DNA from 4 places in the Streptomyces sp. NBC_00045 genome. Region 3 is predicted to be linked to each of the others. Evidence: riboswitches for the same ligand, from Rfam matches in the RefSeq annotation. Region 3 holds a riboswitch; each other region holds the start of a gene.
What was found. A riboswitch is a leader RNA that binds a small molecule or an ion and turns the genes downstream of it on or off. The one in region 3 is predicted to bind cobalamin.

Region 1: it holds a riboswitch for cobalamin, as region 3 does, so the genes downstream of both, OHA65_RS10205 (cobalamin biosynthesis protein) here and metE (5-methyltetrahydropteroyltriglutamate--homocysteine S-methyltransferase) in region 3, are expected to answer to the same signal.
Region 2: it holds a riboswitch for cobalamin, as region 3 does, so the genes downstream of both, OHA65_RS26320 (energy-coupling factor ABC transporter permease) here and metE (5-methyltetrahydropteroyltriglutamate--homocysteine S-methyltransferase) in region 3, are expected to answer to the same signal.
Region 4: it holds a riboswitch for cobalamin, as region 3 does, so the genes downstream of both, OHA65_RS24865 (ribonucleoside-diphosphate reductase subunit alpha) here and metE (5-methyltetrahydropteroyltriglutamate--homocysteine S-methyltransferase) in region 3, are expected to answer to the same signal.

Annotation. Positions count from the first base shown of each region.
Region 1 covers NZ_CP108271.1:2,148,967-2,156,571, reverse strand. Annotated here, with positions in the region: gene OHA65_RS10215 (putative cobaltochelatase) at 1-22, opposite strand, end outside; gene OHA65_RS10210 (cobyric acid synthase) at 177-1,721, opposite strand; gene OHA65_RS10205 (cobalamin biosynthesis protein) at 1,733-2,692, opposite strand; cobalamin riboswitch at 2,731-2,882, opposite strand; gene OHA65_RS10200 (hypothetical protein) at 2,997-3,218, opposite strand; gene OHA65_RS10195 (inorganic phosphate transporter) at 3,247-4,536, opposite strand; gene OHA65_RS10190 (hypothetical protein) at 4,892-6,022, shown strand; gene OHA65_RS10185 (hypothetical protein) at 6,140-7,605, shown strand, end outside.
Region 2 covers NZ_CP108271.1:5,577,398-5,585,002, reverse strand. Annotated here, with positions in the region: gene gcvH (glycine cleavage system protein GcvH) at 47-427, shown strand; gene glyA (serine hydroxymethyltransferase) at 443-1,699, shown strand; gene OHA65_RS26345 (L-serine ammonia-lyase) at 2,046-3,428, shown strand; gene OHA65_RS26340 (hypothetical protein) at 3,710-4,015, shown strand; gene OHA65_RS26335 (SsgA family sporulation/cell division regulator) at 4,204-4,617, shown strand; gene OHA65_RS26330 (hypothetical protein) at 4,753-5,253, shown strand; gene OHA65_RS26325 (flavodoxin family protein) at 5,261-5,974, opposite strand; cobalamin riboswitch at 6,088-6,283, shown strand; gene OHA65_RS26320 (energy-coupling factor ABC transporter permease) at 6,312-7,004, shown strand; gene OHA65_RS26315 (energy-coupling factor ABC transporter substrate-binding protein) at 7,004-7,375, shown strand; gene cbiQ (cobalt ECF transporter T component CbiQ) at 7,379-7,605, shown strand, end outside.
Region 3 covers NZ_CP108271.1:7,271,180-7,278,784, forward strand. Annotated here, with positions in the region: gene OHA65_RS33660 (3-hydroxybutyryl-CoA dehydrogenase) at 1-620, shown strand, start outside; cobalamin riboswitch at 827-1,063, shown strand; gene metE (5-methyltetrahydropteroyltriglutamate--homocysteine S-methyltransferase) at 1,227-3,551, shown strand; gene OHA65_RS33670 (CPBP family intramembrane glutamic endopeptidase) at 3,666-4,403, shown strand; gene OHA65_RS33675 (alpha/beta hydrolase) at 4,408-6,087, opposite strand; gene OHA65_RS33680 (diacylglycerol kinase family protein) at 6,269-7,605, shown strand, end outside.
Region 4 covers NZ_CP108271.1:5,271,824-5,279,428, forward strand. Annotated here, with positions in the region: gene OHA65_RS24860 (ribonucleotide-diphosphate reductase subunit beta) at 1-37, opposite strand, end outside; gene OHA65_RS24865 (ribonucleoside-diphosphate reductase subunit alpha) at 37-2,439, opposite strand; cobalamin riboswitch at 2,579-2,720, opposite strand; gene OHA65_RS24870 (GNAT family N-acetyltransferase) at 2,755-3,255, opposite strand; gene OHA65_RS24875 (Uma2 family endonuclease) at 3,361-3,918, shown strand; gene OHA65_RS24880 (YbdD/YjiX family protein) at 3,970-4,167, opposite strand; gene OHA65_RS24885 (carbon starvation CstA family protein) at 4,164-6,317, opposite strand; gene OHA65_RS24890 (GntR family transcriptional regulator) at 6,516-7,280, opposite strand; gene OHA65_RS24895 (extracellular solute-binding protein) at 7,572-7,605, shown strand, end outside.

The sequences.
Region 1 (7,605 bases), 5.1 Mb from region 3:
ACGGGAAGTGGGTGATGCTCATCCGCTGTTCGCTCCTTCGAGGGGCTCGTGCCGACGCACGGGCCGACGGGCTGCGATCGTGCAAGGGTTGCCGAGTCTCCCGATGCTCCCCGCGCTCACGGGGATCGAGACGTCCACGGCGCGGGCAGGGGACGGGCCCCGCAGGGCCCGGCCCGTCACGGGGCGCCCGGCGGGAGGAAGGGGAGGCCGGCAGGGGCGCCGGACTCGATCAGCCGGAGCAGCGCACGCGTATCGGCGTGCTCCTCGATCAGGTCGCCGAGCAGGTCGAGCTGTTCCTCCCGCAGCGCGGCGAACGACGTGTCCGGCGCCGGGACGAACCGGCGCCCGGCGGCCGCGGCCACCTGCCGCAGGAACGCCCGGCGGAAGCCGTCCGACTCCAGGGAGCCGTGCCAGTGGGTGCCCCACACCGACCCGACCCGGCACCCGTCCAGGAACGGCTCCCCGCCCAGGACTTCGGCCACCCCGTGGTGGATCTCGTAGCCGGTCACCGGCTCGCCCAGTGCCGTGCCCTGCGGCCGCGCCAGGGTCTTCTCCGCCGCGAACCGCACGCGCACCGGCAGCAGCCCGAGCCCCGCCACCGAGCCGGCCTTCGACTCGACCTCGTCCTCGATGCGCTCGCCGAGCACCTGGAAGCCGCCGCAGATGCCCAGCACCGGGCGGCCCTCCGCGGCCCGACGCAGCAGCGCACCGGCCAGCCCGCGCTCCCGCAGCCACTCCAGGGCCTTCACCGTGCCGCGCGTACCCGGTACGACGACCAGGTCCGCGTCGGCCAGTTCCTCGGCCCGGTCCACGAACCGCACCACCACGCCCGGCTCCGCAGCCAGCGCGTCGACGTCCGTGAAGTTCGACATCAGCGGCACCGCGCAGACCGCGACCCGCAGCACGTCCTCGCCGACCGGCGGGGCCACGACCGACTCGCGCACCGCGCCCCGCAGGGAGACCCGGAGGCCGTCCTCCTCGTCGATGCCCAGCCCGTGCTGGAAGGGGAGGACACCGTAGGTCCCCCGCCCGGTGAGTGAACGCAGCATCTCCATGCCCGGCTCCAGCAGCGACACGTCGCCGCGGAACTTGTTCACCAGGTAGCCGGCGATCAGCGACTGGTCTTCGGGCGACAGCAGCGCCGTCGTCCCGAAGAACGAGGCGAACACACCGCCCCGGTCGATGTCGCCGACCACGACCACCGGGAACCGGGCGGCCCGCGCGATGCCCATGTTCACGATGTCGGTCCGACGCAGGTTGATCTCGGCCGGGCTGCCGGCCCCCTCGCAGATCACGGCGTCATACGTGCCCCGCAGCTGCTCCAGGCAGTCCGTGACGATGCCGAGCAACTGTTCCTGGCGCCCGCCGTGCAGTCCGTTCCCGGGGGACGACCCACCGGACCCCCCGAAGAACCCGCGCGCGCTCATCTCGCCCACCGGCTTGCCCAGCAGCACCACCTGGCTGCTGCGGTCACTGCCGGGCTTGAGCAGCACCGGGTTCATCAGCGCGGTCGGCTCCACGCACGCCGCCTGCGCCTGCATCGCCTGCGCGCGCCCGATCTCGGCGCCCTCGCGCGTCACGAACGAGTTCAGCGACATGTTCTGCGCCTTGAAGGGCGCCACCTTCACGCCCTGGCGGGCGAGCCAGCGGCAGATGCCCGCCGTGACCACGCTCTTGCCGGCGTCCGAGGTCGTGCCGGCGACGAGGAGTCCCCCGCCCAGCTTTCCGCCGCTCACCGGCGTCCCCTCCCAGTCCAACGCGACACTGCACAGCGCAGTGCCACACACGCTCCGAGTGCCAGCCACGTCACCTGCCGCGACAGCCGCACCGCCCGTTCGATGTCCGCGACCTCCACCGGCCGCCCCGCCGCGCCGTTCAGCACGGCCCGGTGCTCGACCCGGCCCCCGTACGCCAGGGTGCCCCCCAGCCGGACACCGAGCGCCCCGGCGAAGGAGGCCTCCACGGGCCCGGCGTTCGGGCTCGGGTGCTCGGCGGCGTCCGCACGCCAGGCCCGTACGGCTCCCCGCCGGTCGGGTCCGGCCAGTACGGCGGCCAGGGCGGTCAGCCGGGCGCCAGGCCAGCCCGCGAGGTCGTCGAGGCGGGCGGAGGCCCAGCCGTAGCGCAGGTAGCGCGGCGACTTGTGGCCCACCATCGCGTCCAGGGTGTTCACGGCGCGGAACGCCAGCAGCCCGGGTACCCCGGCGGCGGCGCCCCACACCAGGGCCCCGACCACCGCGTCGGAGGTGTTCTCGGCGACCGATTCCACGACGGCGCGGGCCATCTGCTGCTCGTCCAGGGCCTGCGGGTCGCGCCCGCACAGGTGCGGCAGCCGCTCGCGGGCCACCTCGGCGTCCCCGGCGGCGAGCGCGCCGCCGATGGCGCGGGCCTCCCTGCCCAGCGAGGTGCCGCCGACGACGGCCCAGGTGGCCGCCGCGGTCAGGGCGATACGGGCGGTCGCGGGCCGCGAGCGCACGGCGCGGGCGCCCAGCGCGCCGACGGCGGCCGCGCCCCCGGCGCACACGAGGGTATGGACGAGGCCCCGGGCGCGGTCGTCGCGCCACAGGGCGCGCTCGACGGCGGCGGCTGCTCGTCCGAAGGCGGCCACGGGGTGCCCTCGGCGCGGATCACCGAGGATCCGGTCGCCGATCAGGCCCGCCGTGGCGCCGTACGCGAAGACGCGATCGGCACGCATGGTGGCAGGTATGTCCTCACTCAGGGTCCGCGCCCTGGTTCGACGTGTCCGGCGGTGGGAGTTCCTGGCTCCCGAGGCGCACGCGTCGCGTGCTCCCCGGTGACAGTGGCGGGACCGCGCCGGATTCGCACCGGACTTCCTCTCCATGCCGCCGTATTGGCTCGGGCAGTCCACCACGCACCGCGAAGGCCCGTCAACTCGCCGTTGACCTGCGGCGAGGCAGGTCACAGTGACGGGTCCCGGGTACGGGAAAGCTCCCCCCGGGAAACCCGGAGGGAGCTTTCGTACGACGTGCCCGAGTCGGTCAGGCGACGATCAGGTAGAACCCGTACGCCACGGCTGCCGCGACGAGCGCGAAGCAGGCGTACGCACCGCTGCGGGCGAGGGTGGCGGTGCCGCCCTGCTCGGTGGCGGCCTCGTGCTTGGAGAGGCCCACCAGGCCCATCGTGAACAGGGCCACGAGCGCGACGGTGGCGGAGAGGCTGACCCCGAAGACGGAGCCGAGTGCTGCCCAGTCGATCTTCATGCTGCGGATTCCTCTGTCGTTCTCGGGGTCAGACCGCGGCGGCCGGAGCCGCGGGGGCCGCCGGAGTCGCGGGGGCGGCGGCCGGGATGGTGGCCTTCAGGTCCTCGTCGGCCACTGCGGCGGTCGTACCGGCGGCGGCCTCGGCGGCCATGGTCGGCGGGACGGTGACGGCGGCCATGGCCGTGGTGACGACACCCGGCTCCTCGGCCGCGGCCGTCCGGGCGTCGTTGACGTTGTGGTGGTCGACGACCTGGCGGCGCGAGATGGCCCAGATCGCGACGCAGGAGGCGATCAGGAACAGCGCGACGGCGGCGACGCCGATGTCACCGGTGCGCATGACCAGCTCGGCGCCGGAGGCGACGACGGCGGCGGCCGGCAGGGTCAGACCCCAGGCGATGAACATGCGGGTGGCGGTGGACCAGCGGACCACACCACCCTTGCGGCCCAGGCCCGCACCCATGACGGCGCCGGAGCACGCGTGGGTGGTGGAGAGGGAGAAGCCGAGGCTGGAGGAGGCCAGGATGACGCTCGCGGCCGAGGTCTGGGCGGCGAAGCCCTGCTGCGGCTGGAGGTCGGTCAGGCCGCTACCCATGGTGCGGATGATGCGCCAGCCGCCCAGGGAGGTGCCCAGTGCGATGGCCAGGCCGGCGGAGATGATGACCCAGACCGGCGGGTTCGCGCCGGAGTCCAGGGCGCCGCCCGCGACGAGGGCGAGGGTGATGATGCCCATCGTCTTCTGCGCGTCGTTGGTGCCGTGCGCGAGGGAGACGAGACCGGCCGAGGCGATCTGCCCGGCGCGGTAGCCCTTGGTGGAGGTCTTCTGGCCGACCTTGCCGCCGAGCTTGTACGTGACCTTCGCGGCCAGCATCGCGGCCACGCCGGCCACGATCGGGGCGGCGACGGCGGGGATGAGCACCTTGGTGACGACCACGCTGCCGTTGACGGCGTCGATGCCGGCGGAGGCGACCGCGGCACCGATGAGGCCGCCCATCAGGGCGTGGGAGGAGCTGGAGGGGAGTCCGACCAGCCAGGTGACGAGATTCCAGAGGATCGCGCCGACCAGCGCGGCGAAGATCACTTCTGGCTGGATGCCCTCCTCGTTGATCAGGCCCTTGGAGATCGTCTTGGCGACCTCCACGGACATGAACGCGCCGACGAGGTTGAGCACGGCGGACATGGCCACCGCCGTCTTGGGCTTGAGGGCGCCGGTCGAGATGGTGGTGGCCATCGCGTTGGCTGTGTCGTGGAAACCGTTCGTGAAGTCGAACACGAGAGCGGTGATGATCACGATCCCGAGGAGAAGCGTTATGTGCTCCATTTACCCAGGCTTCTGTTTGACGTCAGTGGCTCGGCGACCGTAGGCAACCTGGGTGAACGGAAGATGAACTGACTCGGGCGGAGCGGTGTACTGGCCCGTCGTGCCATCGGGAGCTTCGTCCCGATTTTGCCGTTGATACCGCCATTAATGCACGTCAGAGCCTGGTGAACGAACGGATCCGCAGGGGGTCCGAGGCCTCCGGGTCCACCCCGGAGGGCTTCCGGAAGAGATCCAGATCACTTTTCCGGCCGGCCCCGCGAGGCGCTTGCGGACCCCGTCGCCGACACCGCCCAGACCCCAATCGGAGTATTCCGCTCCAGTGGCCCGCCCGCGCTCGCGCCCTGACACTGGAGCAGTGCGTACCGCCACAGCGACGGCCGCGGTCGTCGCGACCACTCTTGTCGGGGCCGGTGCCGCCGCGGTCGCGGCCGGCCGGCACGCCGCCGACGTCGCCCTGCGGCACGAGCCCGGCCGCCCCCTGCCCGGCGGGCCGCGGCTCAGCGTCCACGCCAGCGGCTCCGGCCGCATCACGCTGACCCGCTCGCTGGCCTCCCTGCGCCCCGGAACGTACGGGCTCACCGCCCCCGGGGTGCACGCCGCGGTCGGACCCGTCCTCGACGGCGCCGCGAACGGCCCGGACACCGTCGTGCGCCGGCTCCTCGCCGTCACCCACGGCAGCCTCGACGCCGGCACCCGGGTCGCCCTCACCCCCCAGGTCCACGCGGGCAACCCGCGCACCGCCCTCGGGCTCGACCACGCCGACGTGGACGTCCCCGGCGAGCTCGGCGCCCTGCCCGCCTGGTTCGTGCCCGCCGCCCGCGACACCTGGGTGATCACCGTGCACGGGCTCGGCGCCGGTCGCGAGCACCCGATGGTGGTCATGCCCTTCCTGCACCGCCAGCGGATGCCCGTCCTCGACCTCGCCTACCGCGGCGACCTCGGCGCCCCCGCCTCACCCGACGGTCTCGGCCACCTCGGCGAATCGGAATGGCGGGACGTGGACGCCGCCATCCGGTACGCCCTGCGCTACGGCGCCGACCGGGTCGTGTTGCACGGCTGGTCCACCGGGGCCGCCATGGCCCTGCGCGCCGTCGAGCGCTCGGCCCTCGCCGACCGGATCTGCGGACTCGTGCTGGACTCGCCGGTGCTCGACTGGCACACCACCTTGCGCGCGCTCGTCGCCGCCCGCCGCACTCCCGCCGCGCTGGTGCCGTTCGCGGTGCGGGCCGCCGAGGCGCGCGCCGGTCTGGGGGTCGACCGCCGGCCGCCGGGCGCCGACCCAGGCGCGCTGCGCGTCCCGGTCCTGATCTTCCACGGCCCGGACGACACGCTCGCCCCCTGGGAGCCCTCCCGCCGGCTCGCCGCCGCCCGCCCCGACCTGGTCACCCTGCGGACCGTCCACGAAGCGCCGCACGGGGCGATGTGGAACGCGGATCCGGCCGGATACGAGGAGGCCCTGAGGCGGTTCCTGACCCCTCTTATGTGAAGGCCGTGTGCCGGAGGGGGCGGGGAGGGAGCATTCTCCCCGTATGTCCCCATGCCGAGCAGCGATAATGGCTGGTTCCGTTTGGGCTTTCGGCCGGTGACGGGCGAGACTGCTCCCGTGACGTCCCGAAAGCCTGATGAGCAGTTGGCTCGCGACTCCAGACTCCGACTCGTCTCCCCGCGGTCGGTCGCCGCGGCCCGCAAGGCGGTGACCGACCGGCGCGCGCGTTCCGCTTCCCGGCCCCCGGCGGGCACCCCAGCCACGGCCGAACTCGCCACCCGGGCCCGGGCCTCGCTGGCCGATGCCGTACGGCTCGCCCGCTGGGCCGAGCTCAACCTCGGCACCGTCGGCGGAGGCCGCCCCGCCCCGGCGGGAGCGCTGCCCGCCGCCGATGTCGAACGCGCCGCAGTCGAACTGAACCTGACCCACGGACAGATCCGGGTCGGCTGGGATCGCGCCCGGCTCGCGGGCCTCGTCGAGGTCCACGGCGGCCAGGCCCGGCCCGGCTGGCGGCTGCGGGCCTGGGACCGCGACGACACCGCCGTACTGCGCGGCTGGGTCGCACTGTTCGACGCCTGGTCGCTGGTCCACCCGGCGCCCGCCGACATCACCCCCGCGGTCGTCGCCGAGGTGGTCGAGGCGATGCCCCAACTGCTGTCCCTGCTCCAGCTGTCCGCCGGTCCCGTGACCGTTCCGGACCTGCTGGACCTGCTCGGTCAGCGGGTCACCGAACTGCGCGACGAACGGTGCGAGGTCCCCTACGACGCACCGGCGCGCGAGACTTCGCCCGCTGACGGGACGTCGGCCGTCGCACAGACCACCGGGCAGGCCACCGCACGGCCGGTCGAGCCGGAGGCGACCGGCCACGCGGTGGCGCCCGTCCCGCTCGCCCGGTTGCTGCGCTGGGCGCTCGGCGGGCTCGCCGCCGTCGACGCCGTCACCCTCGGCCCCGCGCAGGCCGCCCTCACCCCGCTCGGCAGCTGGGCGGTCTGGGTCAAGCTCGAACAGATCTGCGTCGCCGCGCAGAGCCCGGCCGGGAACATCGAGCAGTCCGCCGCGGCGATGCTGCACGGCTGCGCCCGGCTCACCCCGGGACCGGCCCGCGCCGAGTACCGGGCCTGGCTCGCCGCCCGGCCCGTCGGCCACGCCGTCAGCGAGCTCCTGCACGCCGCCCGCGGCGAGGACGCCCTGCTGCGCGGCCTGGCCTTCGAAGCCCTGCGCGTGGTCGGAGCCCCGGCCGAACCCGAGGTGCGCGCCGCCGTCCGCGACCCCGCCCTGCGGCCGTACGCGCTGCTCTGGCTGGCCGAACACGACGGTGTGGATCCCGACGAGGCCCAGGACGTGCTCACCGCCGAGGAATCGACCTGGCTCTGGGTGGACACCGCGGCCGCCATCGCCGACCACGGCGAGGCGGACCTGCTGGCACGCCACCTCGACTCGGCCGTACGGACCACCGTCCCGCGGCTGCTGGACGAGGTCCGCGCGGTCGGCCACCCGCGCACCGTCCAGGTGCTGGTGGCCCTGGCCGCCGCGCACCCCGACCCGGCCCTGGCCAAGGCGGTCCGCCGGGCCGCGTTCCAGGT
Region 2 (7,605 bases), 1.7 Mb from region 3:
AGACCACTGTTCGTATCCACTCCCCCGCATCCAGGAGAATCAGGTCATGAGCACCCCCCAGCAGCTGCGTTACAGCAAGGAGCACGAGTGGCTGTCGGACGCCGAGGACGGCGTCTCGACGGTCGGCATCACGGAGTTCGCGGCCAACGCGCTCGGTGACGTCGTCTACGCCCAGCTCCCCCAGGTCGGCGACACCGTGACCGCGGGCGAGACCTGCGGCGAGCTGGAGTCGACCAAGTCCGTCAGCGACCTCTACTCCCCCGTCACCGGTGAGGTCGTCGCGGCCAACCAGGACGTCGTGGACGACCCGGCGCTCGTGAACACCGCCCCGTTCGAGGGTGGCTGGCTGTTCAAGGTGCGCATCGCGGAGGAGCCGGCCGACCTGCTCTCCGCCGAGGAGTACACCAAGCTCACCGCCGGTAACTGACCCCAGGGGATCCTGATGTCTGTACTGAACACCCCTCTCCACGAGCTCGACCCGGACGTCGCCGCCGCCGTCGACGCCGAGCTCGCCCGCCAGCAGTCCACCCTGGAAATGATCGCGTCGGAGAACTTCGCTCCGGTCGCCGTCATGGAGGCCCAGGGCTCGGTCCTGACCAACAAGTACGCCGAGGGCTACCCGGGCCGCCGCTACTACGGCGGCTGCGAGCACGTCGACGTCGTCGAGCAGATCGCGATCGACCGCATCAAGGCGCTGTTCGGCGCCGAGGCCGCGAACGTCCAGCCGCACTCGGGTGCGCAGGCGAACGCCGCCGCGATGTTCGCGCTGCTGAAGCCGGGCGACACGATCATGGGCCTGAACCTGGCCCACGGCGGTCACCTGACCCACGGCATGAAGATCAACTTCTCCGGCAAGCTCTACAACGTGGTCCCGTACCACGTCGGTGAAGACGGCCAGGTCGACATGGCCGAGGTCGAGCGCCTCGCCAAGGAGTCCAAGCCGCAGCTGATCATCGCCGGCTGGTCCGCCTACCCGCGCCAGCTGGACTTCGCCGCCTTCCGCCGCATCGCGGACGAGGTCGGCGCGTACCTCATGGTCGACATGGCGCACTTCGCCGGTCTGGTGGCCGCGGGCCTGCACCCGAACCCGGTGCCGCACGCCCACGTCGTCACCACCACCACGCACAAGACCCTCGGCGGTCCGCGCGGCGGTGTCATCCTGTCGACGCAGGAGCTGGCCAAGAAGATCAACTCCGCGGTCTTCCCGGGTCAGCAGGGCGGCCCGCTGGAGCACGTGATCGCGGCCAAGGCGGTCTCCTTCAAGGTCGCGGCCTCGCCCGAGTTCAAGGAGCGCCAGGAGCGCACCCTGGAAGGCGCGAAGATCCTCGCCGAGCGCCTGGTCCAGGACGACGTCAAGGCCGTGGGCGTGGACGTCCTGACCGGCGGCACCGACGTGCACCTGGTCCTGGTCGACCTGCGCAACTCCGAGCTGGACGGGCAGCAGGCCGAGGACCGCCTCCACGAGGTCGGCATCACGGTCAACCGCAACGCCATCCCGAACGACCCGCGGCCGCCGATGGTCACCTCGGGTCTGCGGATCGGTACGCCGGCCCTCGCGACCCGCGGTTTCGACGCCGAGGCCTTCACCGAGGTCGCCGAGATCATCGCGCAGGCGCTGAAGCCGACGTACGACAGCGAGTCCCTCAAGGCGCGCGTCTCCGCGCTGGCGGCGAAGTTCCCGCTGTACCCGACGCTCTGACGTCCGGGATGTGACGAGGAGGGCCCGGTTCCGCAGTCCGCAGAACCGGGCCCTTCCCCATGACCGGCGGCGGGCGTCCGGGCCCGCTCCGGCGGGCCTCCGGGCTTGGACCCGATCCTGGATCCGGTCCAGGGGACGGCCGGGCCCCCTCGCCGCCCCTGCCGCGCAGCGGGAACGTGACCGGACGCACGCCCAACCGCAACCTCGCGCACCCGTCCGGCAGCGGAGCCGTTCATTTCTCCGCGTTAAGCTCGTCTGTCGGACAAAATCCGAACAATCACCCCTCCTGAACCATCCTGCTTCCCGCCCCCTCCCACCCCACGAGCAGACAAGGGAGTCCGCCACCGTGGCCATCTCCGTCTTCGACCTCTTCTCCATCGGCATCGGCCCCTCCTCCTCCCACACGGTCGGCCCGATGCGGGCCGCCCGCATGTTCGTGACCCGACTGAAGAAGGACGGCGTGCTCGCCCAGACGGCGGCGGTCCGCGCAGAGCTGTACGGCTCCCTCGGCGCCACCGGCCACGGCCACGGCACGCCGAAGGCGGTGCTCCTGGGCCTGGAGGGGCACTCCCCGCGCACGGTGAACGTGGAGACGGCCGACGACGAGGTGGAGCGCATCCGACAGACGGGCCGCCTGCGCCTGCTCGGCACGGAAATAGGCGAAGCGCACGAGATCGCCTTCGACGAGCCGAACCAGCTGATCCTGCACCGCCGCCGGTCCCTGCCCTACCACGCGAACGGCATGACGCTCTTCGCGTACGACGCCGCGGGCGCGCCCCTGCTGGAGAAGACCTACTACTCGGTCGGCGGCGGCTTCGTGGTGGACGAGGACGCGGTCGGCGAGGACCGGATCAAGCTCGACGACACCGTGCTGAAGTACCCCTTCCGCTCGGGCGACGAGATGCTGCGCCTGGCGAAGGAGACCGGCCTGTCGATCTCCTCCCTGATGCTGGAGAACGAGAAGGCCTGGCGCACGGAGGAGGAGATCCGCGAGGGCCTGCTGGAGATCTGGCGGGTCATGCAGGCCTGCGTCTCGCGCGGCATGTCCCGCGAGGGCATCCTCCCGGGCGGCCTGCGGGTCAAGCGCCGGGCCGCGTCCACGGCGCGCCAGCTGCGCACCGAGGGCGACCCGATGATGCACCGCAGCGAGTGGACGACGATCTACGCGATGGCGGTCAACGAGGAGAACGCGGCGGGCGGCCGCGTCGTGACGGCTCCGACGAACGGCGCGGCCGGCGTCCTGCCCGCCGTCCTGCACTACTACGTGAACTTCGTGCCGGGCGCGGACGAGGACGGCGTGGTCCGCTTCCTCCTCGCAGCGGGCGCGATCGGCATGCTGTTCAAGGAGAACGCCTCGATCTCCGGCGCGGAGGTCGGCTGCCAGGGCGAGGTCGGCTCGGCCTGCTCGATGGCGGCGGGCGCCCTCGCCGAGGTCCTGGGCGGCACCCCGGAGCAGGTGGAGAACGCGGCCGAGATCGGCATGGAGCACAACCTGGGCCTGACCTGCGACCCGGTCGGCGGCCTGGTCCAGATCCCGTGCATCGAGCGCAACGGCATGGCGGCGGTCAAGGCCGTCACTGCGGCGAAGATGGCGATGCGCGGCGACGGCACGCACAAGGTGTCCCTCGACAAGGTCATCAAGACCATGAAGGAGACGGGCGCCGACATGAAGGTCAAGTACAAGGAAACCGCCCGCGGTGGCCTGGCGGTCAACGTCATCGAGTGCTGACCGGGCGCGCATGACGCCGGAAGGGGCCCGACGCACTGCGTCGGGCCCCTTCCCCGTTCCCGCCGGGCTCCCCCACGGCGCCGAGGAGCACAACACGGCGGATTTGCGGGCCTTTTGACGTTTGGGGTGAGTTGATCACGCTTGAGGGCGAATCCTCCGGTCCGGGCTGGTTTCTCGATGATCACATGCGCCAAGGTGATCACGTGACGTCGCGGCCACACCCCCGGCGGCCGGCCAACCGCCTTGGACCGCAGCCCCTTTGCGCACTGGAGGACTTCATCATGGCAAGCAACCGCAGCATCCGCGTGATCTCCGCCGTCGCCTCGTTCCCCTTCGCCGTCGCCCTCTTCGCCGGCGTCGCCCGGGCCGACAACGGCGCCGGTGCCGGCATCTCGTCCCATGCCGCCGTCGCCGAGATCTTCGGCAGCGGGGTCGCCGGCGCCAACCTCGGCAACTCCTCCACCACCCAGCAGGTCGCCACCGGCTCCGGGGCCTCCAACCAGAGCAACGGCTCCCAATCCAACGGCGCCTCCTTCACCGCCACCGGGCAGTCCAACGACTCGTTCGTCTTCCACCCCGCCCCGTAGCGGACCTGCGCCCCGGCGGCCCGCCCTCCCCCCCGGAGGGCGGGCCCCTTCGCGTTCCTGTGACAAGACGGGTCCAGCGGCCCCCGGGGTCGGGACCTTCGGCCCGCAGGGGCGACCGGGAGGTGGGCTAGCTTGCCCGAGGGGGCTGCGGGCAGGCGGGACGAGAGACGACAGAGAGGCGCCGCGCCATGGACGGCAACGACATCGAGTACCGCGTCCTCCCGCTCCGGCTGGAGGACGCACCCGGGCCCATACCCGTACACGGGGCCTTCACGTACCGCTGCGACCGGCCCTACGAGCTGACGCTCGACTTCCGGGGCGCCGGGATGCACCTGGCGCACTGGGTGTTCTCCCGGGACCTACTGCTGGACGGGGAGACCTGCGCGACCGGCGAGGGGGACATCCACGTGTGGCCGCAGTGGCAGGGCCGCTCGCCGCGCGTCTTCCTCGCCTTCAGCAACGGCGCGCAGAGCTGCGTGGTGTCCGCCCGGGCGAGGGACGTGGGCGCGCTGTGCCGGCGACTGGTCGAGTTGGTTCCGCGGGGGGAGGAGCAGCGGCACTACGACCTCGACGCCGAGCTGAGCACCCTCCTGCCCCGATAGGGAGCTCACTGTCCTGGATTGCGCGGTTTGCCGAATTTGTTTGGTTCTCTTGTGGTTCGAGTGCAACCGTGAGCCTGCCGGGCGTGTCCTTAGTGGTGACATCGGTCCCCGCCTCCGAAGAATCAGGGGGACGTCATGAACCACCTCCGCCGCCGGCAGTTCGTGGCCCTCGCCACGGGTTCGCTGCTCACCGCCGGCATCACCCTCGCCGCGCCGGCCTCGGCCGCCGTGCGGCCCGTGCCGCTCGTCGTGAACGCCCGCTGGGGCGGTCACTGCACGTACGACCGCATCGTCGTCGACCTGCGGGGACACGTCCCCGGGGTCACCGTCACCCGCGTGCCGAAGCTGGTCCAGGACGGCTCCGGCACGCCGGTGCCGCTCGCCGGTAAGCACTTCCTGGAGATCCGTCTGCACCCCGCCGCCGCGCACGACCGCACGGGCCGCAGTACGTACCGCGGGCCGGAGCTCGTCAAGATCCGCCTTCCGCAGCTGAAGGGGCTCGCCATGACCGGCGACTTCGAGGGGTACGTGACCTTCGGCGCCGCCTTCGACGCCAGGCCCGCCTTCACCTCCTTCACGCTGCACTCGCCCGAGCGGTTCGTGCTGGACGTGGCGCACCGCAACGTCTGCCGGTGAGAGCGGGCTACCGGTGCTCCGGGTTCGGGAAGTCGAAGCGGCAGCCGGCGTCCCACTCCGAGCGCTGGTTGCCGTGCGCCGGCATCCCGCCGGACCGCTTGAGCAGGGCGGCAAGGTGCATGAGGTTCCACGACATGAAGGTGGTGTTCCGGTTGGTGAAATCGTTCTCGGGACCGCCCGAGCCGGGGTCGAGGTACGAGGGCCCGGGCCCGGCCTCGCCGATCCAGCCCGCATCGGCCTGCGGCGGGATCGCGTAGCCGAGGTGCTGGAGGCTGTAGAGGATGTTCATGGCGCAGTGCTTGACGCCGTCCTCGTTGCCGGTGACGAGTGCGCCGCCGACGCGGCCGTAATAGGCGTACTGGCCGTGCTCGTTCAGGATCGAGGAGCAGGCGTAGAGCCGCTCGATGACCTGCTTCATGACCGAGCTGTTGTCGCCGAGCCAGATCGGGCCGCACAGGACGAGGATGTCGGCGTCCATGATCTGGCTGTACAGGACGGGCCACTGGTCGGTTTCCCACCCGTGCTCGGTCATGTCGGGCCAGACACCGGTGGCGATGTCGTGGTCCACGGCGCGGATCAGCGAGGTCCGGGCGCCGGCCGCCTCCATGACGGAGCGGCTCCTGTCGATCAGGCCCTCGGTGTTGCTGGTCTCGGGCGAGCGCTTGAGGGTGCAGTTGACGTAGACGGCGGTCAGGTCGGAGTAGTCGTAATCGGCGGCCACGCCGCCAGCCTGGACGCCCGCGGGTGGCGCCGCCACCGGGGCGCACCCGTTCGGGGACGCCCGCCGCGGACCGTACCCGTTCGGACCGGGTTGGTACCGGTCCGTCCGTCCGACTAGGGTCATCTGGCCTTGGTGTTCGGGAAACCGGTGGGAAACCGGTGCGGCCCTCGCCACTGTGAACGGGAAGTCCGGCTCCGGTCCCACGGGAAGCCACTGGGCGGCGCGGGAGGTTCCGCACCGCCCGGGAAGGCGGAGCCAGGGCATCAGCACCCGTGAGCCAGGAGACCGGCCGGGGCGCGTTGTCCATCCACGAGGTGCTGGAGAGGTCTCCCAACTCATGCACATAGCCGAGGGGTTCTTGCCCCCTTTGCACGCGGTCGCCTGGGGCGCCGCGTCCGCTCCCTTCGTCGTCCACGGTGTCCGCGCCCTCACCCGCGAGGTGAAGGCCAACCCGGAGAGCACGCTGCTGCTCGGGGCGTCCGGAGCATTCACGTTCGTCCTTTCCGCATTGAAGGTCCCTTCGGTGACGGGAAGTTGCTCGCACCCCACCGGGACCGGGCTCGGCGCCATCCTGTTCCGGCCGCCGATCATGGCGGTGCTCGGCACGATCACCCTGCTCTTCCAGGCACTGCTGCTCGCGCACGGCGGGCTGACCACCCTCGGCGCGAATGTCTTCTCGATGGCCATCGCCGGACCCTGGGCCGGATACGGGGTGTACCTGCTGCTCAAGCGCTTCGACGTCCCGCTGATGGTGACCGTCTTCTTCGGCGCCTTCTTCGCCGACCTGGTCACCTACTGCGTGACCTCCGTACAGCTGGCCCTGGCGTTCCCCGATCCGGGCAGCGGATTCCCGGGCGCGCTCGCGAAGTTCGGCGGCATCTTCGCCGTCACCCAGATCCCGCTCGCGGTCAGCGAGGGCCTGCTGACGGTGCTCGTGATGCGGCTGCTGATGCAGTCGAGCAAGTCGGACCTGGTCCGGCTGGGCGTCGCGAAGCTCAGCGGTCGCGGCGAGCAGAAGGCGGCGCTCTGATGGCGATGAACCGGAACACGAAGATCAACGGCCTGCTGCTGCTCCTGGTGGCGGCCCTGGCCGTGCTGCCGCTCGCGCTGGGGCTGGGCGACGGCAAGGAGGAGCCGTTCACGGGCTCCGACGCGCAGGCGGAGGCGGCGATCACCGAACTGAAGCCGGACTACGAGCCGTGGTTCTCGCCGCTGTACGAACCCCCCTCCGGGGAAGTGGAGTCGGCGCTGTTCGCCCTCCAGGCGGCGCTCGGCGCGGGCCTGCTCGCGTACTACTTCGGCGTCCGCAAGGGCCGCCGCCAGGGCGCCGCCGCGGCGACCGCCGCCGCGGCGACCGCTGCCGCGGCGACCGCTGCCGACCCCACTGCCACGGAGTCGTAGGCGGTGCTGCCGATCGACGTGGCCGCGCACTCCAGCCGCTGGCGCCGCCGCCATCCGCTGGAGAAGGCCCTGCTGGGACTCGGACTGACCGTCACCGCCGTGTGCCTGCCGCCCTGGCCGGGCGGCCCGCTGGTCGCCGCGGCGACGCTCGCCGTGCTCCTCGGGCCGGCCGGTGTGGCCGGGCGGCAGCTGTGGCGGGCGTTCCGGATCCCGCTGGGCTTCTGCTTCAC
Region 3 (7,605 bases):
ACCGCCAGCTCGTCATCGAGGCCGTCACCGAGAACCCCGACACCAAGATCGAGGTCTTCGCCGCCCTCGACAAGATCGTCGAGAATCCCGGGACCATCCTCGCCACGAACACCTCCGCCATCCCGATCATGCGTCTGGGCATGGCGACCGGACGCGCCGACAAGGTGGTGGGCCTGCACTTCTTCAACCCCGTGCCCGTTCTACCGCTCGTCGAGGTCGTGTCCTCCCTCCATACGTCGGCGGACACCCTCGCCACCGTCGAGGCCTTCGCCCGTGACGCCCTGGGCAAGACCACCGTCCGATCCCGGGACCGCGCCGGTTTCGTCGTGAACGCGCTGCTGGTCCCCTACCTGCTCTCGGCCATCCGCATGGCCGAATCCGGGTACGCCAGCGCGCAGGACGTGGACACCGCAATGGAACTGGGCTGCGCCCACCCGATGGGCCCGCTCAAGCTCGCCGACCTGATCGGGCTGGACACGGTCGAGGCCATCGCCGAATCCCTCTACCAGGAGTTCAAGGAACCGCTCTACGCCCCGCCCCCGCTGCTTCAACGGATGGTGCAGGCAGGGCTGCTGGGCCGCAAGAGCGGCCGAGGGTTCCACACGTACGGCCGGGGCTGAGGGGCCCCGGCACGTCTCCGGGCCCGAGGGTGCCCGGAGGCACGCGGTGACGGTGGGGTTCGGCGAGTGGTGTCGCCGCGCCCCACCGTGTCCCGTTCCACCGCAGGTCGTGTGAAGCCGGTGCCGTCTCGTCGTCTCGTCGTCTCGTCGTCTCGCGATCCGGTCCGAATGACGGACGGGGGTCGTCGCCGGGTCGGCGCGCGAACTAGGGTGGCCGTGCAGCTGGTTCGCCCCGTCCGCCAGGCGGGATGCGTCGTAAGAGGGAACCCGGTGGGAATCCGGGACTGCCCCGCAGCGGTGAGCGGGAACGACCGCCGTCATACGCACTGGGACCGGAAGACGGTCCTGGGAAGCGACGGCCAGTAGGTGCCCGCCGGTAGGAGCATGAGTGCCGGCAGGCGTGCCCGCGAGTCCGAAGACCTGCCCGTTGCCCGTAAGCGGACGATTCCGCGTGCGGAGATCCCGGTGACCTCGTGGGCGGGTCGGCGTGCACGACGAGCGGCCGTTGCGGTAATTGCGCGACGTGGGCCGTCCGTTCCGTCGCTCCTTCGCGTCCGCGTCCCGTTACCGGGGCGTTCCTGGACACATCTCGCGAAGGAGAGTTCCGTGACGGCGAAGCCCACAGCCGCGGCAGCACGAGCCACCGTGTACGGCTACCCCCGCCAAGGTCAGAGCCGCGACCTGAAGAAGGCGATCGAGGGCTACTGGAAGGGCCGCGTCAGCGCGGGTGCCCTCCGGGAGACCGCGGCGGGCCTGCGCCGTTCGCACTGGCGAGAGCTGACCGAGGCCGGCGTCCACGAAGTGCCCACCGGTGATTTCTCGTACTACGACCACGTCCTGGACACCAGTGTCATGGTCGGCGCCGTCCCCGCGCGGCACCGCGCGGCGGTCGCCGCGGACGCCCTGGACGGGTACTTCGCGATGGCGCGCGGCACCCGGGACGTGGCCCCGCTGGAGATGACCAAATGGTTCGACACGAACTACCATTACCTGGTCCCCGAGCTCGGGCCCGACACCGTCTTCACCGCCGACTCCAGCAAGCAGGTCGCGGAGTTGGAGGAAGCCGTCGCGGCCGGCCACACGGCCCGTCCCGTACTCGTCGGCCCCGTCACCTACCTGCTGCTCGCCAAGCCCGCCCCCGGCGTGGCCGCCGGCTTCGAACCGCTGACCCTGCTCGACCGGCTGCTGCCCGTGTACGCACAGGTCCTCGCCGAGCTGCGGGCCGCGGGCGCCGAGTGGGTCCAGCTCGACGAGCCGGCCCTGGTGCAGGACCGCACCCCGGCCGACCTGAACGCCGCGGCCCGTGCCTACCGCGACCTCGGCGCGGCCACCGGGCGTCCGAAGCTGCTGATCGCCTCGTACTTCGGCCGGCTCGGCGAAGCGCTGCCGGTGCTGGCCAAGGCGCCGGTCGAGGGCCTGGCGCTCGACTTCACCGAGGCCGGCGCGGCCAACCTGGAGGACCTCGCGGCGGTCGGTGGCCTGCCCGGCAAACGCCTGGTCGCGGGCGTGGTCAACGGCCGCAACGTCTGGATCAACGACTACCAGAAGTCCCTGACCGTCCTGGGCACGCTCCTCGGCCTCGCCGAGCGCGTGGACGTCTCCGCGTCCTGCTCGCTCCTGCACGTCCCGCTGGACGCCGCCGCCGAGCGCGACATCGACCCGCAGGTCCGCCGCTGGCTCGCCTTCGCCCGCCAGAAGACGCGGGAGATCTCCGTCCTGGCCCGAGGACTGGCCCGGGGCATGGACTCCATCGCGGCCGAACTCGCCGCGAACCGGGCCGATCTGGCTTCCCGCGCCGGATCCGCCCTCACCCACGACCCGGCCGTGCGCACCCGGACCGCGGCCGTCACCGACACCGACGGCCACCGCGCGCAGCCGTACGCCGAGCGCTCCGTCGCCCAGCGGGCCCGCCTGGGCCTGCCGCTGCTGCCGACCACCACGATCGGCTCCTTCCCGCAGACCGACGAACTGCGCGCGGCCCGCGCGGACCTGCGGGCGGGGCGGATCGACACCGCGGGCTACGAGGCGCGCATCAAGAGCGAGATCGAGGAAGTGGTCTCCTTCCAGGAGAAGACCGGCCTCGACGTCCTGGTGCACGGCGAGCCCGAACGCAACGACATGGTGCAGTACTTCGCCGAGCAGCTGACGGGCTACCTGGCCACGCAGCACGGCTGGGTCCAGTCCTACGGCACCCGTTACGTGCGCCCGCCGGTGCTGGCCGGGGACGTCTCCCGCCCCGAGCCCATGACCGTCCGCTGGACCTCGTACGCGCAGTCCCTGACGTCCAAGCCGGTCAAGGGCATGCTGACCGGGCCCGTCACCATGCTCGCCTGGTCCTTCGTACGCGACGATCAGCCGCTCGGCGAGAGTGCCCGCCAGGTCGCGTTCGCCCTGCGGGACGAGGTGAACGACCTGGAGGCGGCCGGGACTTCGGTGATCCAGGTCGACGAGCCCGCCCTGCGCGAAACGCTGCCGCTGCGAGCCGCCGACCACGCCGACTACCTGGCCTGGGCCACCGAGGCGTTCCGCCTCACCACCAGCGGCGTCCGGCCGGACACGCAGATCCACACCCACATGTGCTACGCCGAGTTCGGTGACGTCGTCCAGGCCATCGACGAGCTCGACGCCGACGTCATCAGTCTGGAAGCCGCCCGCTCCCACATGCAGGTCGCCCGCGAACTCGCCGGCCACGGTTACCCCCGAGGGGCAGGCCCGGGCGTCTGGGACATCCACTCCCCGCGCGTCCCGAGCACCCGGGAGGCGGCCGGTCTGCTGCGCACCGGACTGGAGGCCATCCCGGCCGAGCGGCTGTGGGTCAACCCCGACTGCGGCCTGAAGACCCGCGGCTGGCCCGAGACCCGCGCCTCCCTCGAAAACCTGGTCGCCGCCGCCCGTGAGGTCCGCTCCGGCCTCGCGGGCGACCCCACCTGACCGGCACGGGGGACACCGGCTCGTCGCCGTGATGCGCGGGCCGGGCCCTGGCTACAGTGCAGGATGATCGGGGTCGCTCGCGCTGACCTGTCGTCATGACCGAGGTGGGTCCCCATGCCCCGCAGCACCCCCGACGGCGCCGGGCGGCGGCCCCGGCGGCCGATCGGTACCTGGCCGGCCGTGGGCGTCACGGTGGCTGTCCTCGTGGCGGCCAACGCGGCCCTGCACCGCTGGTCGGGCCCGTGGGGCGTGGTGACGGCCGTCGTGGTCAGCGGGGTGCTGCTCGGTGTGCTGCGCTGGGCCGGCGGCACCCTCGCGGACGCCGGTCTGGCGCCGGGCACGCTGGCCCGCGGCGCCCGTTGGGCGCTGGCCCTCATCGCCCTGGTCGGCATCGTCTACCTGGCCGGGGCCCTGCTGCCGGCCACCAGGACGCTGTTCGAGGACCGTCGGTACGCGGGGATGGACGGGGGCGAGGTGATGCTGCGCGTCCTCGTGCTGGTCCCCGTCGGTACGGTCCTGGTGGAGGAGATCGCGTTCCGCGGCGTGCTCTACGGTCTGGTGCGCCGCGACCGCGGGGCGGTGTGGGCGACCGCCGTGTCGAGTGCGCTGTTCGGCCTGTGGCACGTGCTGCCCTCGCTGCACCTGGCGACCGCGAAACCGGCCCTGACCACGGCCTTCGGTCGGTCCGGACTCGGGGCCGCCCTCGCGGTCGTGGCAGCCGTGTTGTTCACGGCGGCGGCGGGCGTGCTGTTCTGCGAGCTGCGCCGCCGCAGCGGCAGTCTGCTGGCTCCCATGGGCCTGCACTGGGCCGTCAACGCGTTCGGATACCTCGTCGGGTTCCTGCTGCGCTGACCGCTCAGCCCTGCGGCGAGACGATGTCCTTCAGCCGGTCCAGGTCCTGCGCGGTGAATCCGGACGGTCGCATGACGGAGTTCCAGGCGTCGACGTACGCGGCCTTGTAGGTGTGGCCGTGGCCGTCCGGAACGCCCGTGGAGAACGGCAGGTCGGCGGTGACCTGCCAGAAGGTCACGAACGGGATCCAGACCATCGCGCCGAGCACGTCCGAGCCGGGCCGCTCACGGATCCAGTCGGGCTCCGACAGGGCCAGCTGCGGGCTCCACCAGACGATCGGATCGGAGGGGTGCATGAGGTAGACCACCCGCGGGCCGTCCCACGGCCGGTCCGCGGGAGGGATCCCGGCGGCCGGGTCGTTCGTGAACCGGACGGTCCGGCCCTCCCGGTAGACGGGCTCGATCTCCGGGCTCCCCGCGTCGCGGCGGTCGCTGAACTCGCGGAAGAGGGTGTTGAAGTTGGGCGGGCCGGCGAACACCGTGCCGGCGGTGCGGTTGCGCAGGTCGTACTCCCCGCTGAAGGCCGTCTCACCCCCGAACGAGCCCAGGCTCTCGCCCGCCACGAACAGGCGCGGACGCCGGTCCGTCGGCAGTTTGGACCACTTGTCGTAGACCGCGTCGAAGAGGTCCCGGCCGGCCTCGCGCGCCTTGGACTGGTCGACCAGGTACGACATCCACGACGGCAGGTACGAGTACTGGATCGCCACCGTGGCCGAGTCGCCGTTGCCGAGGTACTCGAACGAGTCCACGGCGGCGGGGTCGACCCAGCCGCTGCCCGTCGTGGTCATCACGAGCAGGTTCGTGCGTTCGAAACCGCCCGCCCGTTCGAGGTCCGCGACGGCCCGGGCCGCCCGGGACTCCGTGTCGTCGGAGGTTTCCAGCCCGGCGTAGGCCCGGATGGGCTCCTGCGCCGTGCGGTGGGTGAACGCGCCGATCGTCTGGGCCGACGGTCCGCTGCCCGTGAACGCCCGCCCCTCGTAACCCAGCGAGTCCCACGGCACCAGCGAGCCGGGACCGCCCGACCGCAGCACGGACGTGGGCTGGTGCACCCCCTCCGGAGTATGCGTGTCGCCCAGCGAGAACGACTCGTTGGCCGCGTTCACGAAGCCGCTCAGCAGCACCCCGGAGAACACGGCCCACGCCAGCCCCGCCACCAGGAGCCAGCCGACCACCCGCGCCGCCCGCCTGCCGATCCAGCGCCCGAGCAGGGCGGCGGCCCGGCGGTACAGGGCGCGCAGCCCCCGCCCGGCAAGGAGCAGGAGCAGGAAGACGACGGCGGCGACGAGGGGGCAGGCGACGGCGGCGAGGACGTTGTAGTCGGTGACCCCCATCAGCCCGCGGATCTCGTGCTGCCAGTACTGCCCGAGCCCGAACGAGACGCCGAAGAGCACGATCGCGCTGACGAACAGGACCAGCCACGACCTGCGCGGGGCGCTGCGGGCGTCCCGGTCGGCGAAAGCGCGCCACACGTAGGCCGCGACCACGCCCAGCCCGTACCCGATGGCCGCTCCGATGCCGCAGACCAGCCCCTGGAGTACGCCTCCGCGGGGAAGGAGCGACGGGGTGAAGGACAGGCACGCCAGGACGAGGGCGCCCCAGCAGCCGGGCAGCGTGAGGTGGAGCCGTCGGTGGTGCTCGCGCGGTGCCGGCTCGTGCGACGGAGGTTCCGGCGGGTTGTTGGTCATGGCGTGCCTCCGCGGTCATCGTCCCAAGGCGCGGCCGGTCGTGCCATTCGGTGCCGGGCGGTCGCATCCGGCGCGTGGGCGGGCCGAGCCGAGTGGGCGCTCGTAGCCTGAAGGCAGTGCCCGGCTTCCGTCCGGCAGCCGGCGGAGCGGCGGAAGGCCGCCCCAGGCGGGAGGTTGTGCCATGAGTAGGAGTTGGACCGCCCGACTGTCCCTGGTCGCGGGCCTGGCGGCGCCCGTGGTGCTGCTGGTGTTCGGTGGCCTCGCGAGCCTCGTGCTGATGGGGGTGGGCTGGGTAGGGCTGGCCCTCACGGGGGCGGGTGTGTGGTGGATGCTCACCCACACCGGCTGGATCAGGGTGCTGTCCGTGCTGCTGGTGGTCGTCGCACCCCTCGCCGTCCTACTCCTGTACGCGACGGCGGGGCTGCTGTGGGTCGTGCTGGTCTCGCTCGGCCTGTGGGCCCTGGCCATTGCCGCGGGCCGGGCCGCTCTCGCCGAGGACACGGCGGCAGGCATGCCGGAGCACGCCGCGGTCCGGGCCGAGCGGCCCTTCCTGATCATGAATCCGCGCTCGGGCGGCGGAAAGGTCGAGAAGTTCCGCCTGGCGGAGCGGGCGAGGGACCTGGGCGCCGAGGTCTTCGTACTGGATCCGGCCCGGCGGCAGGACGTGGCCGAGCTGGCGCGGCAGGCCGTCGCGGACGGGGCCGACCTGCTCGGTGTCGCGGGCGGTGACGGTACGCAGGCCCTGGTGGCCGCCGTGGCCGTGGAGCACGACGTCCCGTTCATGGTGATCAGCGCCGGCACGCGCAATCACTTCGCCATGGACCTGGGCCTGGACCGGCAGGATCCGTCCCGGTGTCTGGAGGCACTGACCGACGGCGTCGAACTGCGCGTCGACCTCGGTTACATCGACGAGGGAGGACCGGCGCAGGGGAGCACCGGGCGCGTCTTCGTGAACAGCGCCTCGTTCGGCGTGTACGCGGAAGTCGTGCAGAGTCCCGCCTACCGTGACGACAAGGCCCGCACCACCTTGGAGATGCTGCCGGCCCTGCTGACCCACGACAGCGGCGCGCGGCTGGGCGTCCGTGCGGATGCGCTGGCCCTGGACGGTCCCCAAGCCGTGCTGGTCAGCAACAACCCCTATCAGAGGGGGGATTCCGCCGGGCTGGGGCGACGGGAGCGGCTGGACTCCGGTGAGCTGGGGGTGCTGGGCGTCGAGGTCGCGAACGCCGCCGAGGCGGCGGAGCTCCTGCTGCACCGCGGGCAGGGCCGCGGCCTGACCGAGGCCACCGCCCGTGAGGTCGTCGTCGACGCGGACGCTCCCGTCATCCCGGTCGGTGTCGACGGCGAGGCCCTGGTGCTGTCCACACCGGTGCGCTGCCGCATCGCGCCCGGCGCCCTGCGCGTGCGCGTGCCCCGCCACCGTCCCGGCGTGCCGCGCGCGACGGCTCCGATGAACTGGCGCCGCGTGCGGCGGCTGGCGCTGACCGTGGGACGGACCGCGACGGGACACGGTGGTGC
Region 4 (7,605 bases), 2.0 Mb from region 3:
CCGGGTCGAGCAGGTTCTTCTTGTCGGTGGAGCTCATTACTGGCAGGCCTCGCAGGACTCGGGGTTCTCAAGGGAGCAGGCGAGCGCTTCCGCGGCCGCGGCTTCGGCGGCGGCGTCGGCCAGCGGCAGCGCTGCGGGGGCGGCCGCCTGCGCGGCACGGGCGATCTTCGTCGCCGGGCGCGAACGCAGGTAGTACGTGGTCTTCAGACCCTGCTTCCAGGCGTACGCGTACATCGAGGACAGCTTCCCGATGGTCGGCGTCTCCAGGAACAGGTTCAGCGACTGCGACTGGTCGAGGAACGGCGTACGGGCCGCCGCCATGTCGATCAGACCGCGCTGCGGGATCTCCCACGCCGTGCGGTACAGCTCGCGCACCTCGGCCGGGATCCAGCCGAAGCCCTGGACCGAACCGCTGGAGTCGCGCAGGGCCTCACGGGTCTGGGCGTCCCACACGCCGAGCTTCTTCAGCTCCTCCACCAGGTAGCCGTTGACCTGGAGGAACTCACCCGACAGCGTCTCGCGCTTGAAGAGGTTGGAGACCTGCGGCTCGATGCACTCGTACACGCCGGCGATCGAGGCGATCGTCGCCGTCGGGGCAATGGCGAGGAGCAGCGAGTTGCGCATGCCGGACTTCGCGACGCGGGCGCGCAGGGCGTCCCAGCGCTCCGGCCAGTTCAGCTCGGTCTCGTAGTGGTCCGGGTGCAGGACACCGCGGGCGGTGCGGGTCTGCTCCCAGGCGGGGAGCGGGCCGCTCCGCTCGGCGAGGTCGCAGGAGGCCTCGTACGCGGCCAGCATGATCCGCTCGGAGAGCTTGGTGGACAGCGCCCGCGCCTCGGCGGAGTCGAACGGCAGCTTCAGCTTGAAGAAGACGTCCTGGAGGCCCATCGCGCCCAGACCCACCGGACGCCAGCGGGCGTTGGAGCGCCCGGCCTGCTCGGTCGGGTAGAAGTTGATGTCGACCACGCGGTCGAGGAAGGTCACGGCGGTGCGGACGGTCTCGTCCAGCCGCTCCCAGTCGATCTCCCCGTCCACGACGAAGGCGCCGAGGTTGACCGAGCCGAGGTTGCAGACGGCGGTCTCGCCGTCGTTGGTGACCTCGATGATCTCGGTGCACAGGTTCGAGGAGTGGACGACGGTGCCCGGCTCGGCGGTCTGGTTGGCCGTGCGGTTGGAGGCGTCCTTGAAGGTCATCCAGCCCTGGCCGGTCTGCGCGAGGGTGCGCATCATCCGGCCGTACAGGTCACGCGCGGGCATGGTCTTGCGGGCCAGGCCGTCCGCCTCGGCCTTGCGGTAGGCGGCGTCGAACTCGTCGCCCCACAGGTCGACCAGCTCGGGCACGTCGGCCGGGGAGAACAGCGACCAGTCGGCGTCCGCGTTCACGCGGCGCATGAACTCGTCCGGCACCCAGTGCGCCAGGTTCAGGTTGTGGGTACGGCGCTGGTCCTCGCCGGTGTTGTCGCGGAGCTCCAGGAACTCCTCGATGTCCGCGTGCCAGGTCTCCAGGTAGACGGCGGCGGCACCCTTGCGGCGGCCGCCCTGGTTCACGGCCGCGACGGAGGCGTCGAGGGTCTTCAGGAACGGCACGATGCCGTTGGAGTGGCCGTTCGTACCGCGGATCAGCGAACCGCGGGCGCGGATGCGCGAGTACGAGAGACCGATGCCGCCGGCGTGCTTCGACAGACGCGCGACCTGGTGGTAGCGGTCGTAGATCGAGTCGAGCTCGTCCAGCGGGGAGTCCAGCAGGTAGCAGGAGGACATCTGCGGGTGCCGGGTGCCGGAGTTGAACAGCGTCGGGGAGGACGGCAGGTAGTCGAGGCGGCTCATCAGCCGGTACAGCGAGGCCACTTCCTCGACGGCCTGGACGCTGTCGTTCTCGGCGAGGCCGCAGGCCACGCGCAGCATGAAGTGCTGCGGGGTCTCGATGACCTGGCGGGTGATCGGGTGGCGCAGCAGGTAGCGGCTGTGCAGGGTGCGCAGGCCGAAGAAGCCGAAGCGGTCGTCGGCGCCCTCGGCGAGCGTGTGCTCGACCAGCGCGTCCAGGCGGCTCGCGTGCAGCGCCACGAACTCGGCGGTGCGGTCGGCGATCAGGCCCTCGCGGTGACCGACCGCGACGGAGGCGGAGAAGGAGGTGGCCCCCTGGCCGGTGGCTTCCTCGGCGACGGCCAGCGTCAACAGCCGGGCGGCGAGCCGGGAGTACGCCGGGTCCTCGGAGATCAGACCGGCGGCGGCCTCCGTGGCCAGTCCGCGCAGTTCGGCCTCGTCGGCGGCGGCGCTGCGCCCGCGGAGCGCGGCGGCGGCGACCCGGCCCGGGTCGGTGTCGGGGAGGTCGGCCGTCAGCTCGGTGAGGGTACGCAGCAGTGCGGCCCCAGGTCCCCCGGTCTCGATTCCGGTGTCGGACGGGTCGGACTCGGCGCGCGGTGCGGAAGGCGCGATGGTCACGGGGGGAGCTCTCCCTCGCTCGGCTCCGGGACACCTTTGGTGCGGGCGCGAGCGGGCGCGCGCGGGCATGGCAGGGCAGCACCGCGCGGCGTCCACCGGCCCAACCGCGAGGCCCGGACGTATCGACACCCGGTTCGGTCGAGCCGGGTGCACTGTCGGCAGGTCATCGGACTTGCGGTGACACCAATGGGTGTACTTCATACCGTTGCGGGACAGTTCCGGATTCCCACCGGATTCCCCTGCGACGACAGCGAGGACGAGCATACATGTGGGGGCCGCCTCGTGTGCGACCCCCTAGATGTTGTGTCGGCGTCGCTACAGATCGAGACCGTACGTGAGCAGAGCGAGGCCGGGGACGGGCTCCCAGTCCCGTCCGGGGGTACGGACGAAACCGAGCCGTTCGTAGATCCGGTGGGCCCCGACCATGTCGTCCGTGGTGGACAGCACGAGGCGCCGTACGCCCTCGATCGCGCGGGCGCGGTCGATGCAGGCCCGTACCAACGCCTCCCCGGCGCCCCGCCCGCGACCCTCCCGGGCGACGGCCAGCATCCGGAACTCGGCCTCGCCGGCTCCGGCGATGTCGCACAGCGGGCTCCCGGGCGCGGCGAAGGCCACACCGCCGAGGATCCGCCCGTCGCTCGTCGCGGCGACGAGTATCTCTCCGTCGGCCGCCCGTCCCGCCACGTCCTGCAGCCGCGCGAGGTACGGGTCTTCCTCGCCGAAGGTGAGCAACCCGTCCCCGAGATAGGCCTGCACGGTGATCTCCCCGAGCGTCCCGTACTCCGTCGCCAATGCTTCCCTGATCACGATGTCCATGCGGTCGAGTGTGCCGGACGGCTGTCGGTGCCCGGCGCTATCGTCGGAGACGGCACCGTCGAGAAGGGCGAGCGAGGCACGACCGTGATGACAGACCGGCCCCACATGCTGACTGAGGACTTCGAAGCCGTGGCGCGCATGGCGGCGCGCGAGAGGGAGGGGACACGGCTGGAGTTCATCGACGGGATCATCAGGAGCAAGGCCATGCCGGACGGCGACCACGGGATGATCATCCAGTGGCTCACGCGGATCTGTATGCAGTACCGCCCCGAGCTGTGGCTGCATCCCGGGCAGGGCATCAAGGCCCAGGAGTACCGGGCAGGTCGGGCGATTCCGGATGCGGTGCTCGCACCGGCCAAGGCGTTCGCCGGCCAGGGCGACTGGGTCGACCCCGCCCCGATCCTCATGGCCGTCGAGATGACCTCGTGGGACTCGGACACCCACCGGCGGGACCACGTCGAGAAGCCCCGCGCCTACGCGGAGACGGGCATCCCCGTCTACCTCCTGATCGACCGGGCCAAGTGCGAGATCTCCGTCTACAGCCAGCCCAACGGCCGACGGTACGAGAACACCCGCGTCGTGGCGTACGGCAAGGACGCCGAGCTCCCCGACCCCATCGGCATCACCCTCCAGACCGAGGTCCTCAAGGACTGGGTGCGCTGAGAACGCCCGAGGGCCCCGCCTGCTCGGCGGGGCCCTCGGGTGAGTCAGGGCTCAGCAGCAGCGGAAGCCCTCGCGGGGGTCCGCCTCGCGGGAGTCCGTACGGGCGCGTTCGAAGGCGCGGCGGGTCATGACCCGCGCGTCCGGGTCGTGCGTACGGGCGTGCGCGACGTACCGGTCGTACGCCGCCTCGCCCGAGAACTCCCGTACGAAGTAGCTCACCTTCGTCAGCGCCGCTCGGACGCCGCTCATGCGACGGGCTCCTTCGCGCGGCCGCCGCCCGAGTCCAGGCCGGCGGCGGCGAGCTCGGCGCGCTCCTCGGGCGTCGCGATGAGCCCGGCCGGAGCGACGATCTTCGACTCGGTCCACGGGACCTCGGCCAGGCTGACCGACTCCGGGCTGCGGACGGCCTTGAGGCAGGTCCGCGCGGCGTCCAGCAGCACGATGATGATCAGTGCCGCGAAGAGCGCAGACAGGACGCCGTCGACCGTGGCGTTGGTGACGATGGTGTGCATCTCGCCCGCGTTCTTCGCCGGCGGCAGCACCTTTCCGGCGTCGATGCCGCTCTGGTACTTGTCGCGCTGGGCGAAGAACCCGACCTTCACGTCGTCGGAGAACACCTTCTGGTAGCTCGCGGTGAGCGTGACGGCCACGTCCCAGGCCAGCGGGACGGCGGTCACCCACGCCCACTTGAGTCGCCCGGACTTCACCAGCAGCGTGGTGCAGACGGCCAGGGCCACCGCCGCGAGCAGCTGATTCGCGATCCCGAACAGCGGGAAGAGCTGGTTGATGCCGCCCAACGGGTCCTTGATGCCGACCCACAGGAAGTAGCCCCAGCCGCCGACGACGAGCGCGCTCGCCAGCCACACGCCGGGCTTCCAGCTGATGTCCTTGAAGGGTTTGTACACGTTGCCGAGGGTGTCCTGGAGCATGAACCGGCCGACACGGGTGCCCGCGTCGAGGGTGGTCAGGATGAACAGAGCCTCGAACATGATCGCGAAGTGGTACCAGAACGCCTTCATGCCGGCGCCGCCGACCACGGACGAGAAGATCTCGGACATTCCGAGTGCGAAGGTGGGAGCGCCACCCGTACGGGACAGCAGGCTGGTCTCCTCCACGTCCTTCGCGGCCTGTGCGAGGAACTCGGGGGAGATGGCGAAGCCGAAGTGGGTGACGGCCTGTGAGGCGGTGTCGACCGTGGTGCCGATGACGCCGGCGGGGGAGTTGACCGCGAAGAACAGGCCGGGCTCGATGATGGTGGCCGCGATGATCGCCATGACGGCGACGAAGGACTCGGTCAGCATGGCGCCGTAGCCGATGACCCGGACCTGGGTCTCCTTCTGGATCATCTTCGGGGTGGTGCCGGAGGACACCAGCGCGTGGAAGCCGGACAGGGCGCCGCAGGCGATGGTGATGAAGACGAACGGGAACATCGACCCGGCGAAGACCGGCCCGTCCCCGCGGGCGGCGAAGTCGGTGACCGCGGGCATCTTCAGGGTCGGCATCGCCAGCACCACGCCCACCGCCATGAGCGCGATGGTGCCCACCTTCATGAAGGTGGAGAGGTAGTCGCGGGGCGCGAGGAGCATCCACACCGGCAGCACCGAGGCGATGAAGCCGTACGCGACCATCCACAGGACGAGCGTCTCCTTCTCCAGGGTGAAGGTGCTCGCCAGCGAGGAGTCGGCGACCCAGCCGCCCGCGACGATGGCGAGCAGCAGGAGCGCGACGCCGATGACGGAGATCTCGGTGACCCGGCCCGGCCGCAGCACGCGCAGGTAGAAGCCCATGAAGAGCGCGATGGGGATGGTCATGCCGATGGAGAAGACGCCCCAGGGGGAGTGCGCCAGCGCGTTGACGATGACCAGGGCGAGCACAGCCAGCAGGATGATCATGATGGCGAACACGGCGACCAGGGCGGCGGCTCCGCCGACGGGGCCGATCTCGTCCCGGGCCATCTGGCCGAGGGAGCGCCCGTCGCGGCGGGTGGAGAAGAAGAGGGTGACCATGTCCTGGACGGCGCCCGCGAAGATGACGCCGGCGACGATCCAGATGGTGCCCGGCAGGTAGCCCATCTGCGCGGCGAGGACGGGGCCGACCAGGGGGCCGGCTCCGGCGACGGCGGCGAAGTGGTGGCCGAACAGCACCCGGCGGTCGGTGGGGTGGAAGTCGACGCCGTTGTCGAGGCGTTCGGCCGGGGTGGCCCGCGTCTTGTCGACCTTCAGGACGCGGTCGGTGATGAAGCGCGCGTAGAAGCGGTAGCCGATGGCGTACGAGCCCAGCGCGGCGGCGAGCAGCCAGGCCGCGGAGATCTCCTCGCCGCGGGAGAGGGCGAGGATGCCCCAGCCGAGGGCCCCGACGAGGCCGACGAGGACCCAGACGGCGATCGACTTGGGAGTCATGCCCCCGGAGCCCTCTGGTGCGGAGGGCGAGTCCGCCGTGCCCGGACTCGCCGCGTTCCGTTCTGTACCTGTTGCTTCCGGTTCCGGCATGATCCTCGTCCCCTCGTTGATCATCTGCGTAAGCGCAGGGAATCTACGGGGGCCCGCCCGGTGAACGTAAGCCCCCGTCCGCATAGCGGAACGAGAGTCAACTACGAATCACACGGCGGGGCGCTGGAGTCGGGCGACGAACTTGTAACGATCGCCGCGGTACACCGACCGTACCCACTCGACGGGTTCGCCGTCGGCGTCCAGCGAGTGTCGGGAGAGCATCAGCATCGGCAGGCCGACGTCGGTGCCCAGCAGGCCCGCCTCGCGCGGGGTGGCGAGGGAGGTCTCGATGGTCTCCTCGGCTTCCGCGAGCCGTACGTCGTACACCTCGGCGAGGGCGGTGTAGAGGGAGGTGTACTTGGCCAGCGAGCGGCGCAGCGCGGGGAAGCGCTTGGCCGAAAGGTGAGTGGTCTCGATGGCCATGGGCTCACCGCTGGCGAGGCGCAGCCGCTCGATGCGCAGCACCCGGCCGCCCGCGGCGATCTTGAGGAGCCCGGCGAGGGTGTCGTCGGCCGTCACGTAGCCGATGTCGAGGAGTTGGGAGGTGGGCTCCAGCCCCTGGGCCCGCATGTCCTCCGTGTACGAGGACAGTTGGAGCGGCTGTGAGACCTTCGGTTTCGCGACGAAGGTGCCCTTGCCCTGGATGCGCTCCAGTCGACCCTCGACGACGAGCTCCTGGAGCGCCTGGCGCACGGTGGTCCGCGAGGTGTCGAATTCGGCCGCGAGCGTGCGCTCCGGCGGCACCGGTGTGCCGGGGGGCAGTGTTTCCGTCATGTCGAGCAAGTGCCGCTTGAGTCGGTAGTACTTGGGCACACGCGCCGTGCGAGTGGCCGCCCCGCCTTCCGGCTCCGTGGTCGCCCCTTCGGTGGACATCGCCGCCCGCCTTCCCGACTCCAGTTTCGCTGCCGTCACCGGCTCCTCCGATATGTGCGGTCACATCGTGACACGGGTGGGAGGACAGGCCTCCTCCCTCCCCCAGGTGTCGGTCCGGTAACGGACCGATCACCCGCTCATTAGACCCTTGACACCCCTAAAGGTCTAGGCCAAGCTCCGGTTACTGGTCTAAACCAATATGGATCAGATCCCGGCCCCACGGGCAGTACTTGGTGCATGTCACCGCGGCGGGCGAGGGAAGTTGCAGGCAGCATCCCTGAGGAGGGTGGCGTGAAGCGCAAGCTCATCGCGGCGGTCAGTGTCG